DNA from 4 places in the Paenibacillus sp. FSL H8-0079 genome. Region 1 is predicted to be linked to each of the others. Evidence: riboswitches for the same ligand, from Rfam matches in the RefSeq annotation. Region 1 holds a riboswitch; each other region holds the start of a gene.
The links. A riboswitch is a leader RNA that binds a small molecule or an ion and turns the genes downstream of it on or off. The one in region 1 is predicted to bind thiamine pyrophosphate.
Positions count from the first base shown of each region.

Region 2: linked by a shared signal. The riboswitch ahead of MHI06_RS04440 (ABC transporter ATP-binding protein) and the one ahead of MHI06_RS02100 (ABC transporter substrate-binding protein) in region 1 are both predicted to bind thiamine pyrophosphate.
Region 3: linked by a shared signal. The riboswitch ahead of MHI06_RS17105 (thiamine phosphate synthase) and the one ahead of MHI06_RS02100 (ABC transporter substrate-binding protein) in region 1 are both predicted to bind thiamine pyrophosphate.
Region 4: linked by a shared signal. The riboswitch ahead of thiC (phosphomethylpyrimidine synthase ThiC) and the one ahead of MHI06_RS02100 (ABC transporter substrate-binding protein) in region 1 are both predicted to bind thiamine pyrophosphate.

Region 1 covers NZ_CP150300.1:436,671-440,886, forward strand. Annotated here, with positions in the region: gene MHI06_RS02090 (ABC transporter permease) at 1-266, opposite strand, end outside; gene MHI06_RS02095 (thiamine-binding protein) at 266-556, opposite strand; gene MHI06_RS02100 (ABC transporter substrate-binding protein) at 820-1,860, opposite strand; TPP riboswitch at 2,169-2,281, opposite strand; gene MHI06_RS02105 (VOC family protein) at 2,442-2,828, opposite strand; gene MHI06_RS02110 (hypothetical protein) at 3,062-3,547, shown strand; gene MHI06_RS02115 (MFS transporter) at 3,955-4,216, opposite strand, start outside.
Region 2 covers NZ_CP150300.1:993,665-997,880, forward strand. Annotated here, with positions in the region: gene MHI06_RS04430 (ABC transporter substrate-binding protein) at 1-981, opposite strand, end outside; gene MHI06_RS04435 (ABC transporter permease) at 1,144-1,974, opposite strand; gene MHI06_RS04440 (ABC transporter ATP-binding protein) at 1,961-2,728, opposite strand; TPP riboswitch at 2,887-2,989, opposite strand; gene MHI06_RS04445 (beta-L-arabinofuranosidase domain-containing protein) at 3,195-4,216, shown strand, end outside.
Region 3 covers NZ_CP150300.1:3,852,994-3,857,209, reverse strand. Annotated here, with positions in the region: gene MHI06_RS17110 (ABC-F family ATP-binding cassette domain-containing protein) at 127-1,677, shown strand; TPP riboswitch at 1,753-1,862, shown strand; gene MHI06_RS17105 (thiamine phosphate synthase) at 2,091-2,753, shown strand; gene thiO (glycine oxidase ThiO) at 2,768-3,937, shown strand; gene thiS (sulfur carrier protein ThiS) at 3,934-4,137, shown strand; gene MHI06_RS17090 (thiazole synthase) at 4,140-4,216, shown strand, end outside.
Region 4 covers NZ_CP150300.1:685,743-689,958, reverse strand. Annotated here, with positions in the region: gene thiC (phosphomethylpyrimidine synthase ThiC) at 1-1,675, opposite strand, end outside; TPP riboswitch at 2,098-2,211, opposite strand; gene MHI06_RS03215 (IclR family transcriptional regulator) at 2,360-3,103, opposite strand; gene MHI06_RS03210 (alpha/beta hydrolase) at 3,463-4,216, shown strand, end outside.

The DNA of each region.
Region 1 (4,216 bases):
TTGAGAAAAGGGACCAAATGCAGCACCATAGCAATCAGTAATCCAACCGCGGTGCCAGCAGCGAATCCGATCAGCGTTAATTGAATGGTAGCAGAGGCGTGCATGACAAGTCGCTCGGCCTGTGTTGCCGCTTCGCGGGCGATATCGGACGGTGCGGGCAGCATCCATTTCTCAATATGGAATAGGGAGACGGCTCCCTGCCATATTGCTATAAAGAGAATAACCGCCACAATGGGCGGCCATACGCTTTTGAAATAGGCATGCATTAGCGATATTTCTCCGTCAGGGTATCCATGCTGAAGCCAGAAGGGCTATGGGCAATCTTGATCTGGGAGATGATGCTTGGGCTGCCAGCCTCCACGAGTACCTCGTGCATTTTACGGACAACCTCCAGCAGTTCCTCCAGTTCCCCCTCCATCGTGGTGTCGAGCGCGTTCACCTGATACTTCAGGCCAGATTGCTGAATAACTTCAATGGCGCGATCTACGTAAGGGTAAGAGTTCTCGCCATTTGGCGTTTTCGGAATAACTTGAATGCTAAGTAATGTGCTTGCCATGAGAGATCACGGCTCCTTTCGTGATAAATTGCATGAATTGAACCAGATTTACACTTATAACTTCGATTGCAGTACCCTCTTCCGATCGCTGTTATCCCCAGATTTTTTTTGATTCCCTTTCTCTAAAGGGAAAATCCGGTGATAGCGTATGCTTCCGATGCAGCTTTCTTTCAGAAAGCTTTTAGGAGACCGCTTCGCTTTTTTACGTTATTTCTGTCCTCTCCGTCCTCGTGTAAATATTAAGTTCGTTTTATATGAGAATTTTATTGGGGTAAAAACTCGTTCGTATATGCTTTGCTCACATCGATCTGTTCATCCAGCAGTTTTTTGCTAAACATCCAGTCGGTGTAGTTCTGCCACACTTCCTGTTTTTGTTCTCCCCAGCGTGGGGCGTCATCTGTGTACTTGGGACTGAGCCACTTCTGGCTTGCTAGTACCAATTCCTTGTCCAGATCCGGTACAGCTTTGATCAGAATGTTCGCTGCGTCTTCGGGATGATCAATCGCATATTGATACCCTTCGGAAGTGGCTTTCAGGAATGCTTTCACCAGCTCAGGGTCGTTCTGAATCGTCTGTTCGTTTGTCACGAGGACAGGCGTGTAATAATCCAGTGCATCTGAATAATCTTTCACGTATAACATGTCGATCGGTTCCCCGCGCAGTTCGGCTTCAATACCTGTCCAAGCGTAGAAAATCCACGCGAAATCAATGTCCCGTTTTACTGCAGTGAAAAAGTCAGCGTCACCCATGTTAATGTTTTTTACTTTGGATACATCGGCGCCTTCGCCTTCCATAATGGATTGCATCACGGCTTCTTCCACTGGGGAACCCCAACCGCCATAGGTTTTACCTTCAAAATCTTTCGGCGATTTGATATTCCGATCCGCCGGAGCAGCGAACCCGGATGTATTATGCTGAATAACTGCTGCAATGGAGACGAGTGGGACACCCTGTGTGCGGGCTTGAGTTACACTCTCCTGATAGCTTACACCAAAAGGCACTTCATTCGATGCAACCATCGTATCTGCGCCACCGGCACCTGGTTGAACAATCTCAACATTCAAGCCTGCGGCCTTGTAAAAACCTTGATCCACGGCCGCATACAGGCCGGTATGATTCGTATTCGGTGTCCAGTCGAGCACCACTTTAATATCTTTCAGGGCGAAAGTGTCACCTTCGTTGCTGCTTTCCGTATTGGTGTTGCCGTTCTGTGCTGCCGGGGCAGCTTCTTTGCCGCCACATGCGGCTACCGTCACCAGTAGTACGCATAAGAGCAACAGTCCCATTGTTTTACGCCAATTCATGTTTGATTCTCTCCTTCGGTATGTCCGGCCGATTGGCACGGTGTACTCCTTGGCTTCATATCCAATCATCTTGCATAAATCGACAGATTTATACCAGTTGAGATCTGGATGACGTTATTTTTGAACGTAAGTAAAACGTCCATCGATGTCATTCAAGGAAGCCAGACCGCGTTTAGCGGCAGTTTTTCTTGCCATATCAGGAAGGTGATGCTTCCAAACTTATACTTCTGATAGTAACAAAAAAAGCGCCCCGTATTCCGGGACGCGTGCAGGCGTTAGAGAGGTGGCGTGCAGCCATAGGGCTGTGCCATTTCGATATACTCCGATTCCTACGCTGGCATGATCCAGATCAGGTCTAAGGGTTAGTATCTTGGTGGGATACACTCTCAGCCGGCCAATTCCGACTCCCCTGGGAAACTATGAAGTTACGGGCATTACTAGGTGTTATTATAGGCCAGTGGGTGGAACGTGTCCAGTCAGGAACTGGATAGCGTGCGGTCGAGTGGAGCATGCCATCCATCAAAGGAATTACACAGGTTACTATTGAACCGTCCTAATTGTTCACGCTCTAGCTGATGTACTTAACGTTGGAAGAATTCGATCCATTCTTTCTCCGGACCATAGATGAAGAAATAACGGTAACCGTTAGGCAGTGTAATGATTTCTCCATCGATAAATTCGGCTTCGGTGGCTTGGATGCGTTTGTACTCAGAATCAAGGTCATCCACATGGATGGCAAAATGGTGCACAGTTCCTTCGGCAGGCAGCTTGTCGCTGTACCCTTGAATTAACTCTATTTCAGTCTCATTGCTGCCATTGAAGCCGAGAAAGGCAAGCTGAATGACGCCGTTTGTATGCGTTACCCGGTCTTTCAGTTCCAGTCCAACAACCTCCGTATAGAAACGGAGTGTAGTATCCAGATCACGAACGGCAATGCCGACGTGGTCGATGCGCTTTTGAAAACTCATCGAAGTAATCCCCCTTATGATCCGTGAATGTATTCGGCCAATATTTCCCTTACATAATAAGGAGTATGATAGATTTATAAAACCTAGTTGTCAAGTGGGGATTATTGATATATGCACGTGTGAAATTGAGCTGTAGTAACCATCCAATGATTATGTAGTTCACAGAACGTTCACTTATGTGGGGGTATCCATGATCTCTATAATTGTCAAAGTAAACAGAGAGGATGAGAGAATTGCCAACAAGCAAGAAGGAACAAATTATTTTCGGATTAATGATGTGTACAGGGATGGTCGTGGTCATGATGTTCTTCAATCTATGGCACAGTGGGTTACTCGGCAAGATGTCCCCGCTTGAGATACTGCTTCAATTCATATTATGTTTTGTCATCGCGTTTTTGGTGGAGTCTTTCATTGTTGGCTCTGTGGCGAGAAAGATTGCATTCTCCTTGCCCTTTGACAAGTCCAACAAGATTCTTGGTGTGCTCGCCATGTCATTTTTCATGGTGATTGGCATGGTTCTGATCATGTCCTTGTATGGGATGATTTCGGCTTATCTTGCGAATCAGTTAAGTGGGGGTTCCATATTCCATACGTACCTTCATACGATCGCTCGTAACTTCAGCCTGGCGCTTCCATATCAGTTAATTATTCTGGGACCACTCGTGCGGTATGTATTCGGTAAATTCATTAGGGAAAAGGCTACTGTCGTCGTGTCTTAAAAATGGAATAAGGCATGTTGGTTTCTAAGGTGTTCAGCAATGTCTCGCATTCGAGAAAGTATTTCCTGGGCAATCTTGTGCAAATGAATAAATCGTATTATAGCGTTAACGAATCAAGAACACCTTATTAGGCCAGTTTTTAGGGAATGAAAAATCTAACGAATCTCAGCGGCGTTATTATGCAAAAAAACTGCAACGAGACCTTAAATTTTGATAACTACCTAACAATAAAGTCTCTAGGATTCGTTAGATTTCAAACATGCAGAAATGGATGCGAACAACTTGTGCTAGGTTCGTTAGAACAGAATAACGCTACAAAAAAATGTCCACCGTCAAGTCATGACAGCGGACATCTCGATTTCTTTAATAGGTAATTCTAATTCTTAGGACTGCCTCGACGCATAACGTTAAGTTGCTGGATCGGCCACATGTTTGTTCTGCCATTGATACGTGATCACACTAATGACAAGTAGGCCAACTGCAAAGATGGCAAGCATCCATGCAGACTGATTAACCTCCAAATGATCAAGACTCCATCCCGTCGTCAAAGGTAGAATGGCACCGCCAACTCCACCTGAGGCAATCAAAATGCTGGGCGTGGATTCTTCGGTTCCTGGCAGCAGTTTACTGGCGAAGACAAGGGCAATGGAGAAAATGCCTGACATCGCA
Region 2 (4,216 bases), 560 kb from region 1:
CGATTCCATTTCCTGCCGGCCAAACGGTTGACCTTCTTCATTCATGAGTGGCAGTAGAATCGCCAGGCTTTTGGTTTCGATCTCCGGGTCAAGTGGAGAGGTTTCATTCTCATGAGCGAGCAGAATATTCAAGGCTTCTTCTGGATGCTCCGTTACATATTTCTGTCCTTCCTGGACCGCTTTGACGAACTGGGTAAGTTGGTCTTTTCTCGCTTCAATGCCAGCTTCACTCGCGGTCAGGACCAATTCATAATAATCAGGCACACCATAATCGACGGGGTTAATTGATTTCATGGCATGTCCTTCTTTCTCCAAAATCAATTGCTCATGGTTAATAAAACCACCCATAATCGCATCCGCCTGTCCGGAAGCCAGCGAAGGAATCAGATCGAACCCAACGTCGACCAGATTCATGTTGTCGGGAATGCCGCCATCGTGGCTGATCATCGTACGTACCATCGCTTGGTACAGAGGAATGGAGGAATAGCCGACAGTTTTTCCTTCAAGATCTTTAGGTGAACTCACGCTGCCATTCGCTTCGGTCAACAGATGCACAAGTGGGTGCCGAACAACAGCAGCAATGGAACGTACAGGAATGTTCTCCCCACGAGCGAGCAAAATTTGGGGCTGGTAGCTTAGGGCCAGATCAATTTTTCCGGCAGCAACAAGTTTGAGTGAATCATTGGTATCCGCAGGCATCTGAATTTCGACATCCAGACCTTGGTCTGCGAAGTATCCTTTTTCCTGAGCAACATAGATGAAGGAGTGTACTGCATTCGGGTACCAATCGAGCATGATGGACAGTTTATCTTTGGCATCTGATTCTGGTTCGGTTGCAGACAAATTTATTTGCTGTGCATTGGTTGCTGAATCTGTTGTTGGCGTATTTTGGCTATTGTCTGTGGTGCTGCATCCGCTAACGACCAGCAACAGGCTTATGAGCATGATGGGAAGCAGGGAGTATATGCGCTTGGTATTCATAATTGGAGTTCCTCATTTCATCGTTTTAATTTGTAGAAAATGGACAGCAGCATGTTAACGGACAATGTAACAATGTACTGATTAAAGTTTGCTGCTGAAATTGTACGTAAGTATGTTTTGGAAACCGTAATTCCTATACTTAAATCAAGTTTCTCTCGAAGATTATTCAACTTTTCTTTTGCCTTCATGACGATGACGCTGGATGCTAAACCGTTTCTCTAGCCAGGCAATCAGTACAAACAAAACGATACCCAGCAGGGATAACAGTACAATAGCGGCAAACATCGCATCCGTGTTCATGTTGCTGGACATGCGGCGGCTGAAGTATCCGAGACCTTTGCTGCCACCAAGCCATTCGCCAATCGTTGCACCAACCACGCAGTACACCACAGACATCTTTAGCCCCGAGAAAAAAGAGGGAAGTGCCAGTGGAACCTGGAGTTTGCGAAAAATATCCCACTTGCTGGCGCCCATGGTGAGCAGCAGTTCACGCTGCTCCGGATCGCCTTGGCGGAGTCCATCATAGGTACTGACCACAATGGGGAAGAACGCGATCAGGAACACCACCGCGACTTTGCTCCACAGCGTGTAACCAAACCACAGGATGAAAACGGGTGACAAGGCAATCAGCGGGATGGTCTGACTGATCACGATGAAGGGATACAAGGCCTTTTCAATCGATCGGTTCATATGCATGCCTGTCGCCAGCATAATTCCGGTCACTATGGACAAGCCAAAACCAACAAGAACCTCCATAAAGGTAGCAGGCAGATGTATGGTCAGCAGCAGACGGCGATGCTCAATTAGTGAGCTTGCAATGGCCGTGGGTGCAGGAATGATGAAGGAGGGCACCCATCCCATACGCACAATCGTTTCCCAGATCGCCAGTAAAGAGAGCATGAGCAGAATAAACAAACCATATTGGGAAAAGGACTTCGACATCCACTTCGAACACCACGTCCAGACGCTAACCTCGCCTCTATCGCTTTGCATGCAATTGTTCCTCCAGTTGTCGTCTCATCTGCACGAGAGCCGGTTCGTAGATCATGTCCGAATGCCTTGGGCGTGGTAAAGGAACCGTCATCTCCCGCAACTGCTGACCTTGCCCCCCTGGAGTTAACAGAATGATACGGTCACTTAACAGCAGGGCTTCTTCGATGTCATGTGTAATGAACAGCACGGTTTGTCCAAAGTCCTCCCACAGCTCCAACAACCAGCGATGCATTTCTCGTTTGGTTAAAGCGTCGAGTGCACCGAAGGGTTCATCCAGCAACATGAGCTGCCCGCCTGTAAGCAAGGTACGCAGCAGTGCCACCCGCTGCCGCATGCCGCCGGATAACTCATCCGGATAGGCCTGTTCATAACCCGACAGGCCGAACCTTGCCAATCCTGCGATGATATCGGCTCGTAGTTTGTCATTGTCCTGTCGGCCTCGTGCAAGCTCGGCAGGCAGCATGCAGTTCTCCATGACGGTACGCCAGGATAACAGCAGATCTTTCTGCGGCATATAGGCGACTCGTCCGAGCCGTTGTCCTTGCGGTACATCAGCAATATCTATGGTACCGATGGTGGGCTCATGCAAGCCTGCAAGCAGCTTGAATAGCGTGCTTTTACCTGATCCGCTAGAGCCGATGAGCGAGACGAATTCGCCTTGTTGAACCTGAAGCGACACATTGGCGAGTAAGGGTGAATCCTTTTTTCCTGGAAAAGCGAAGCTAACGTTCTCAATGGTTACATGGTTGGTCATCTGATCCTCACCCCCTTAATGCCAGACTGCAGGAATAACAACGGCATCCTGTACTCTGCAAAAGAAACAAAAAAGACCCACCCATTTCCGGAGAAATGAGTGGGTCTGTAAGTTAAATCCGCAATTTATCTTCACATACATGAAAAAATTCCGCTTACTAAAAGGCCGCTCCACTTCCCTCCGCTGGTATGATCCAGATCAGGTTCAAAGGGTCCGAATAGTCATATTCGTCTCAGCCGCAGGGCTCCCCTAGTGCAAAAGTTCAAGATATGCAGTTGTGTGTTCAGCATATATCACTTGAACATGAACTGTAAAGAGGCAGCATGATGGATTTCTTGAGATGAGCGTGGAGTCAGATCCTGAGAGTGAGGTTGTAATCATACAAATTCCAGTTGGAAATGATGATTTCATCGACCTGTAATGATTTGTAAAATGAGGATATTGAATAGAACAAGGAGAGGTTCCAATGAGAAATAAAATAAAAGATCCATTCTGGTCCCATTATGTTGATCTGGTGCGGACCGTGGTTGTCCCCTATCAATGGGAGGCGCTAAATGATCGCATCGAGGGGGCTGAACCCAGCCGGGCCATCCGTAATTTTCGCATTGCTGCGGGTGAAGAAGAGGGAGAGCACTATGGCATGGTATTTCAGGACAGTGATGTAGCCAAGTGGATCGAAGCTGCGTCATACCTGCTTGCAGCCCAACCAGATCTGGAACTGGAACGCATTGTGGATAGGGTCATCGAGACCATTGCTAAGGCTCAACAAGCTGACGGTTACTTGAATACCTACTTCACACTAAAGGAACCGGGAGCACGCTGGACGAATCTCGCGGAATGCCACGAGCTGTACTGTGCAGGTCATATGATCGAAGCGGGTGTTGCTTATTATGAGGCAACGGGTAAGCGTAATCTGCTGGACGTGGTCACTCGTCTGGCCGATCACATTGGAACGGTATTCGGTACAGAACCGGGACAACTGCCCGGCTATGATGGGCATCAGGAGGTTGAGCTGGCCCTGTTCAAGCTGTATCAGATCACAGGGGAAGAGAGCTATCTTAATCTGAGCCGTTATTTTCTGGAGCAGCGGGGGAGCAGTCCACACTATTTTGTGGAGGAGTGGGAGAAGCGGGAGCGTACGGTGCATTTTGGAGAGCTGGATATGGTTCACCGTCATGCCTACTCTCAGTCTCACCTTCCGATTCGAGCGCAGAATACAGCCGAAGGTCATGCGGTTCGCTTGGTGTATATGTGTGCTGCAGTGGCAGACGTAGCGGCAGAGTCGGGCGATGAGTCGTTGAAAGAAGCATGTGAGCGATTATGGAACAATACGGCCAACAAGAGAATGTACATTACCGGCAGCATCGGTTCATCCGCAAAAGAAGAGGCATTCACAGGGGATTACGACCTGCCGGGAGATACCGCATATGCGGAGACTTGTGCGTCGATTGGATTGATTTTTTGGGCAAAACGCATGTTTCAGATCAA
Region 3 (4,216 bases), 3.3 Mb from region 1:
TGACAAAATCATGGAAGAGGTTCCTGTTATGTTTACATTACTTTCAGAAAAGACGGGACCTGTGCTAGAATAGGGTTTCGGAACAATAACAAAAGTAATGTTAATAGATAGGAGCAACCTCATCTTATGAGTTTATTGTCAGTAGAGAACGTGAGTCACAATTTTGGAGATCGCACGTTATTTAAAAATGTATCGTTTCGCTTACTTGCCGGAGAGCGCGTAGGACTTGTGGGTGCCAATGGTGTAGGTAAATCCACACTAATGAACATCCTTACCGGTAAATTGCTTAAAGACAGTGGAAAAGTCGAATGGACACCTAAGGTCCGTTATGGATATCTGGATCAGCACACGAAGCTTACGCCAGGCAAAACCATCCGTGACGTGCTTAAGGATGCATTCCTTCCGTTGCTTGAATTGGAAAAAGAAATGATGAATATTACGGACCAGATGGCAGATGCAGATCCAGATAAGCTGGAGCAGTTGCTGGAAGAGATGGGCGATATTCAGGAACAACTGGAACAGGGCGATTTTTATCTGATTGACGTAAAAGTGGAAGAGATGGCCAATGGTCTTGGTTTGTCTGCAATTGGCCTTGATCGAGATGTCGCAGCTCTAAGTGGTGGACAACGTACGAAGGTGCTTCTTGCCAAGCTTCTGCTCGAGAAACCTACAGCTCTATTGCTGGATGAGCCGACCAACTATTTGGACGTAGAGCACATTGAATGGTTGTCGCGTTACCTGAAGGACTACCCTCATGCGTTTCTTCTAATCTCCCATGATACGGAATTCATGAATGAAGTCGTAAATGTCATTTATCATTTGGAATTTGCCAAATTAACGCGATATGCAGCGAACTATAACAAGTTCCTGGAGATGGCGGATATGAATAAAGCCCAGCATATTGATGCGTACGAGAAGCAGCAAGAGTACATCAAGAAGCAGGAAGATTTCATTCAGCGTAATAAGGCACGTGCTTCAACTTCAGGTCGAGCGAAGAGCCGGGAGAAGCAGCTGGACAGGATTGAACGTATTGATCGTCCAGATGAGGCGGCCAAACCAACGTTCAAATTCAAGGATGCCCGCGCGAGCAGTAAAACGGTCTTTGAGGGTATTGATTTTGAAATTGGATATACGTATCCTTTACTGCCTAAGATGACAATGACGATTGAACGCGGTGAGAAAATTGCCATCGTAGGTTGTAATGGTGTGGGTAAATCGACACTGCTGAAAACCATCCTGGGAAAAATATCTCCACTCAGTGGAAAGACCTTTTTGGGAGATTATCTCGAAACGGCCTATTTTGAGCAGGAAGTTCGTGCTGGAAATATCACACCGATTGAGGATGTGTGGAATGAGTTTTCACATTTGACCCAGAATGAGGTTAGGGGTCATCTCGCTCGCTGTGGGTTGAAAAATGAGCACATTACTCGTCCGCTTAACATGCTGAGTGGTGGAGAACAAGCCAAGGTTCGTTTATGCAAGCTCTTGATGCGTGAAAGTAACTGGATTCTATTCGATGAGCCGACGAACCATCTGGATGTCACAGCTAAAGCTGAGTTGCAGCGTGCCTTGCAAGAATTCAAGGGAACGGTGTTACTGGTATCTCATGAACCTGATTTCTACGAGGGTTGGGTCACGAAAACATGGAATGTTGAAGAATGGTCTGAGAAAAACTAGACAATTCAAGCAACGCTTAATAGAAATGAACGGTGACAAAAAAATCCGTCTATGGTAATATAGGCTACAACTTCATATGAACACTAGGGGGGCCGCACGATGCGGCTGAGATGGAAGAATGCGATTCCGGACCCTTTGCACCTGATCTGGATCATACCAGCGTAGGGAAGTGGCGCGCTCGTTTCAGTGAATGACGTGAGCAAACGGGAATTCGAAAGAATGACAATCGTCTGCTTAGCGAATTGAAACATGCAGTTCTGTGTATAACGTTATGGCTATAAGTTCCATAGCTGTTTTGCACGAAATGAACTGTATGTATCAGTCAGTCATCTGGTCCAATAATTAATACGCAGCCACTCCCCTACGGGAGTGGCTTTTTTGTGTTTTTTTGTAGCATTCATGGATGGAAGGGGATGAACGGTACGGCAATTTCTCATGAACATGTTCACGGATCATTTGAACTGCATGTTGTATCTACGGGGGCTGGAGATCAAGCATCTTTTGTGAAAGCAGCAAAAGACGTCTGGCCATGGGTGGACTATATTCACATACGAGAGAAACAACTCACATGGCAAGAAAAGGTCGGTTGGGCTGAAAGTCTGCGTGGTGTTGGAGTTCCATCTTGCCGGATCGTCATCAATGGCTCAGAGCTGTCCCCACAAAATGAAATTTATGGTGGTGTGCACTGGGGGCAAGAGGCTATACGTAACTACAACAATGATGGCATAAGCAATGTGTACCGACTTCGTCTGGGTGTATCTGTTCATTCAATAGATGAGGCAAAAATCGCTGAAGAACGGGGAGCTGTTTACCTTTTCTTCGGGCATGTCTACGCAACCAGCAGTAAGCCGGATCTTGAACCAAGAGGATTAAATGCTCTTGCTGAAGTGTGCAGGGGTGTCTCCATTCCTGTCATTGCGATCGGGGGCATTGAACCGGGAAATATTCACGCGATTCGCTCCGCAGGGGCACAGGGAGCCGCCGTGATCTCGAATGTATGGGCGAGTGATTCACCGGATCGGGCCGCTGCATCATTAAGGCAGGCTATCGTTGATACAGAAAGTCTGAGCCGCTGAATCAAGGAGATGAGATGATGAAAGAGATCATTACTGATAGACCGAATAAGATTCATGCCGAAACGATTGTTGTAGGCGGAGGCGTTGTTGGATGTGCCATCGCATATGAACTTGCTTCACGTGGCCAGGATGTATTGTTGGTAGAGCGTTCAGCAATCGCGGTAGGAACTTCGTGCGCAGCGGCTGGAATGCTGGCGGCAGATAGTGAGGATTTTGCTCATCCTTTGATGGCTAAGCTTGCCAGGCAGAGCAGGCAGTTACTTCATGAGCAACAGGTGCTAATGACTACTCTCAGCGAGGTAGAGACTGGTCTGCAACGCCATGGATTCCTAACCCCTTTTCGTTCATACAGTGAATTAAGCAGTTATAAGGACAATCGGAGGTCTGCGTTGTCTACTGATGAGGTGTGGTGGGATCGTTACGCTGTGCAGCAGGAGGCATCATGGCTTAACAGAGATACGTATGGAGCCTACTACAGGCCTTACGAGAGTGAAGTTCTTCCAGTCCATCTAACAAAGGCATACGCCAAATGCGCTCAAGCAATGGGAGCGCGGGTAATGGAGGGCATACAGGATATACGCGTGCAAGTAAACGAATACGGGGTGCAAGGAATCACCACATCGATCGGCGAAATGACCTGTAAACATGTCGTTATAGCGGCTGGATTACAGAGTGAAGATTTGATGAGACATGTGAACCTAAGCTTGCCTGTGTGGTCGGTAAAAGGAGAAATAGCCGCCGTGCAGTTCTCAGCTGAACATGCAGGGTACAGACCTGACAGAACGGTGTACGCAGAAGATATCTATATTGTTCCCAAAGCCAATGGAGAGGTTTGGCTCGGGGCAACCAGTCTGCCAGGCAGAACGGATCTGAATGTTTCTGTACAGGGTGTTCAGAAGCTGTTAACAGCGGCTACCCACTGGGTACCTGGGATGAAAGAAGCACAATTTTTGCGAGCGTGGGCAGGCGTAAGGCCGGCAACTCCGGATGGGCTGCCTTATATAGGTGCTTGCGAAAGTATATCCGGGCTGTTTACCGCCTTTGGACATTTCCGTAACGGTATTTTGCTCAGTGCGATAACTGGCAGATTAATCGCTGAATTGCTCGCGGGCAAAAGCTCAGAAGAACTCGGAATTGAGGCGCTGAGCCCTGAGCGATTAAACAGAAAGGGAGTGGTGCATTGAATATCATCGTTAATGGTCAACGGATGGAGATAGAAGACAGATTGAATCGTGTGGATAAACTGCTCCAATCTTTTGACCTACAAGTCAAGACTGTAGTTGTTGAGCTGAACAGGCATATTTTAACGCGTGAGTATCATGAGACGACGGCATTAAGAGAAGGCGATCGAATCGAGATTGTACATTTTGTAGGAGGCGGTTGATGATGTTGAACATTGGGAAATATACGTTTGAGTCCAGATTGTTGCTCGGAACAGGCAAGTTTTCGGATCTGGAAGTGCA
Region 4 (4,216 bases), 250 kb from region 1:
GCATGCTACAGAACTTCGGTCCGCACATGGAGCAGAAATGAGCTTCCTTGGCCCCTTCTGCTGGCAGCGTCTCATCATGGTAGGACAGCGCACGTTCCGGATCCAGCGACAGATTGAACTGGTCACGCCAACGGAATTCGAAGCGTGCCTTGGACAATGCGTCATCGCGGCGTTGAGCACGTGGATGACCTTTTGCCAGATCGGCGGCATGAGCTGCGATCTTGTAGGCGATAACTCCTTCCCGCACATCATCCTTGTTGGGCAGGCCCAAATGTTCTTTTGGCGTAACATAACAGAGCATGGACGTGCCGAACCAGCCAATCATGGCCGCCCCAATGGCGGACGTGATGTGATCGTACCCTGGCGCAATGTCGGTCGTTAGCGGCCCAAGTGTGTAGAAGGGTGCTTCTTTACAGATCTCCATCTGCAAGTCCACATTCTCCTTGATCTTATGCATCGGCACATGCCCCGGACCTTCGATCATCACCTGTACATCATGCTTCCACGCGATCTGCGTCAGTTCCCCAAGCGTAGCCAGTTCCGCCATCTGTGCTTCATCGTTGGCATCGTAGATACTACCTGGACGGAGTCCATCTCCCAGTGAAAATGCCACATCATACCTTTTCATAATCTCGCAGATTTCTTCAAAATGGGTGTACAAAAAATTCTCCTGATGATGCGCAAGGCACCATGCCGCCATAATGGACCCGCCTCGAGACACAATGCCTGTCATTCGCTTGGCGGTCATCGGGATATAACGTAGCAGCACGCCTGCATGAATCGTAAAGTAGTCCACGCCCTGCTCTGCCTGCTCAATGAGCGTGTCACGGTACAACTCCCAGGTCAGCGCTTCCGCTTCGCCATTCACCTTCTCCAGCGCCTGATACAGCGGCACCGTGCCAATCGGCACAGGTGAATTGCGGATGATCCATTCCCGGGTGGTATGAATGTCTTTGCCTGTGGACAGATCCATCACGGTATCCGATCCCCAGCGTACCGCCCAAGTCATCTTCTCCACCTCTTCCTCAATGGAGGAAGATACGGCAGAGTTACCTATGTTGGCATTGATCTTCACGTGAAAATGACGACCGATCAACATCGGCTCACTCTCTGGATGATTGATGTTCGATGGCAGAATGGCCCGTCCACTCGCCAGCTCCTGCCGCACAAATTCCGGTTCCACGCCTTCACGAATTGCGGCGAATTCCATCTCTGCCGTAATGACTCCCTGCCTCGCGTAGTGCATCTGGGTCACGCAACGTCCGATCTGTGCCCGCAGCGGTTTGCCGCGTAATCCAGGGTACTCCTCGGCTCCCGCTCTCTTCCCACCAGCCTTCAGTCCGTTATCCTCCGGTTTAACTGTGCGTCCCTGATAAGCCTCGACATCGCCCCGCTCTGTGATCCAGCGAGTGCGCAGGGATGGCAGACCTGCACGGATATCCACATGAAATGCGGGATCGGTCATCGGGCCGCTCGTATCGTAGACACGCAGCGGTTCGTTATGCTCCACCCCTTGGGGAGTATTCGTGTCATGAAGGGCTATCTCACGCTCCGGTACAGCAATGTCCGGCCGTGAGCCCTGAATGTAGACTTTGCGGCTACCGGGAAAGGGCTGAACCCGTCCGGCCGCTCCTATTTCTTTTTCCACCGGCTGACCATTATGTTCCTGTTCCATCGCTTGTTGTCCCGTTTGATTTCCTGTACTCATGTTCCCTTGTCTCCTCCTTAGTGTACATTCGCTTGGTTTGGTTGGTATCATCATTAGCTTGGTTACGTACCTGTTCCAAATCATGCGCAATGCAGAGAAGAAAGAGCGATCCTACACCAGACCAGAGGAGACATCATTCATGTACAGTTAACAACAGAACGGAGGTTACCACAGATCATGGATCTATGGTGACTTCTCTCTTCATCCAAGCCCACTTTCGCAGATTATTGAAAAAGAAGTCCCTGGAGTACGTGCTATATCGCCTGTTCCCTGTATATAAAAAAGCCGGTCCCCGAAGGAACCGACTTTTAATGTCCAACACCAATAATGCACCTTTATGCAGCTCCTTAACGGAGCTCTACAAGGGTCACATCATGTGGTGGTTGTGGTCATATCGCCGATTACTTCCCTACGCTGGTATGATCCAGATCAGGTGCAAAGGGTCCGGAATCTCATGCGATTCCGTCTCAGTCCGGACAATTCGGACTCCCCCAGTAACGTTAACAAGTTACGGCATACACACGCCGCAGTTCATATTCAATGAAGCTGGCCCCGCTGGGCCGTCCATAACAGAGTAGCGCAACCGGAACATAAAAACAACCTTTATATTCCAAATGACCAACTCCATTGGAGAAAAACCTTACCTCAACATCAGGATAACATGAGTCCCATTTGCGTAGCTGCATCCTTCAACACAGGTGCGTATTCATGCAATGTCTCCTGCGAGAGTCGACTGACAGGCCCTGAGACCGAGAGGGCAGCTGCAATATTACCTCTACGATCCATAATCGGTACCGATACTGCGGCAGCTCCCGGCTCACGTTCCTCGTAACTCGTGGCATATCCGTTATCCCGGATGTCTCCCATCTGTGCCAAATACACCGCCGGATCAATAAACACCGGCCATTCTGGTCCGTTCATCAGTTCTTCACGATCCTCGTCCGTGGCAAAAGCCATCAAGACTTTGCTGGAAGCCCCGACAGACAACGGGAGTCTAACGCCTACGGGAGCGACACGGCGGATCGCCTGATCACTTTGCACAGCCTGAATACGAATCCGTTCACTGCCATCACGCAGGTACAGACTTACCGTCTCCCCCAATCGATCTCTCAGTCGCTCCATCGCAGGCAGCAGTAGAATAGCCGGATCATCACTTCGGGACATATGAGCGGATAACTCCCATATTCGGATGCCAAGTCGGTACTTCTCCGTTGCCGCATCCCGGATGACAAACCCTCGATCCTCCAGCGTCGCCATCAGGCGGTGCACTGTACTTTTGTGCAAGCCAATCTGGCTGGCAATCTCGGTGAGTCCAAGATCACTGCGTGTGGTAAAACATAATAATATATCCAGCGCCCGTTCCACAGCCCGGACGGTTAACTTTCGATCTTCCATGGCATAATGCCCTCCTCATGTTTCATCACATGAAACTTGGTTACATAAATTATATGAGAAACGGTCTCATCTGTAAACCAAAAAGAGCCAATACCCGAAGAGGTTATAGTGTAAATTTTTCCTTTTTATAAGACTTAATCCCCTGTAATTTACACACTAAGGTAATGTTACCCATATATCTTAAGAACTATATAACAATTGCGTAACAAATGCCCTCAATCAATTGACTTTGACTATATTGGAACATACGATAAAGATACATTACATTAAGATATCGCTCTGAAGCAGGCTCTGAAATAGACGCAATTCTCTTTTCATGTCGTTGTTATCTTCAACTGAACTTCAAAGGAGGGGCATTCATGTATCCAACATCCCAGAGCGAAGCCCCGCTGCAAACAAAAGTGTCCGATCTGCCCTCTTCGCTATCACCGAGGCTGATTCGGTTCAAACATATTATCGTAGCGTTGCTGCTCTCCGTTGTATTTTTTCTACTGTTTTGTTTTATTGCACTGCATGGTTATATCGCATGGGTATTATCCAATCCAACGGTAGCACCCGTCTTCTCCAATCCGATGCAAGCCAAGAACATGAAGTATGAAGACATCACGTTCCCGGCAGCAGATGGCAGTCGAACGATGCAAGGATGGTATATTCCTGCTGACAATGCCGCGAGCAAAACGATTATTTTCAGTCACGGCTATGGTGCCAATCGTGAAGAAACATGGGTACCCATGTATGACCTGGCACATTATGCCCATCAACTCGGGTTCAACGTGGTCATGTTCGATTATGGCTTCGCCTCACAGGTGAACAAAGCTGTAGCCACAGGTGGCAAAGCTGAGTCACAGCAATTGCTGGGCGCGATCCAGTTCGCCAAGCAACGTGGTGCACAGGAACTGGTTGTCTGGGGCTTCTCGATGGGTGCCGGTACAGCGTTACAAACGGGACTTATTACGAAGGAAGTGGATGCAATGATTCTGGACAGTGCGTTCCTGCTGGAGCCAGATACGCTGTACCACAACATTCACAACCAGATCGATCTTCCGCGTCAGCCTACACTGGAGATTATGAAACTGTTGTTCCCTGTTCTGAATGGTACCGGATTGCAACAGA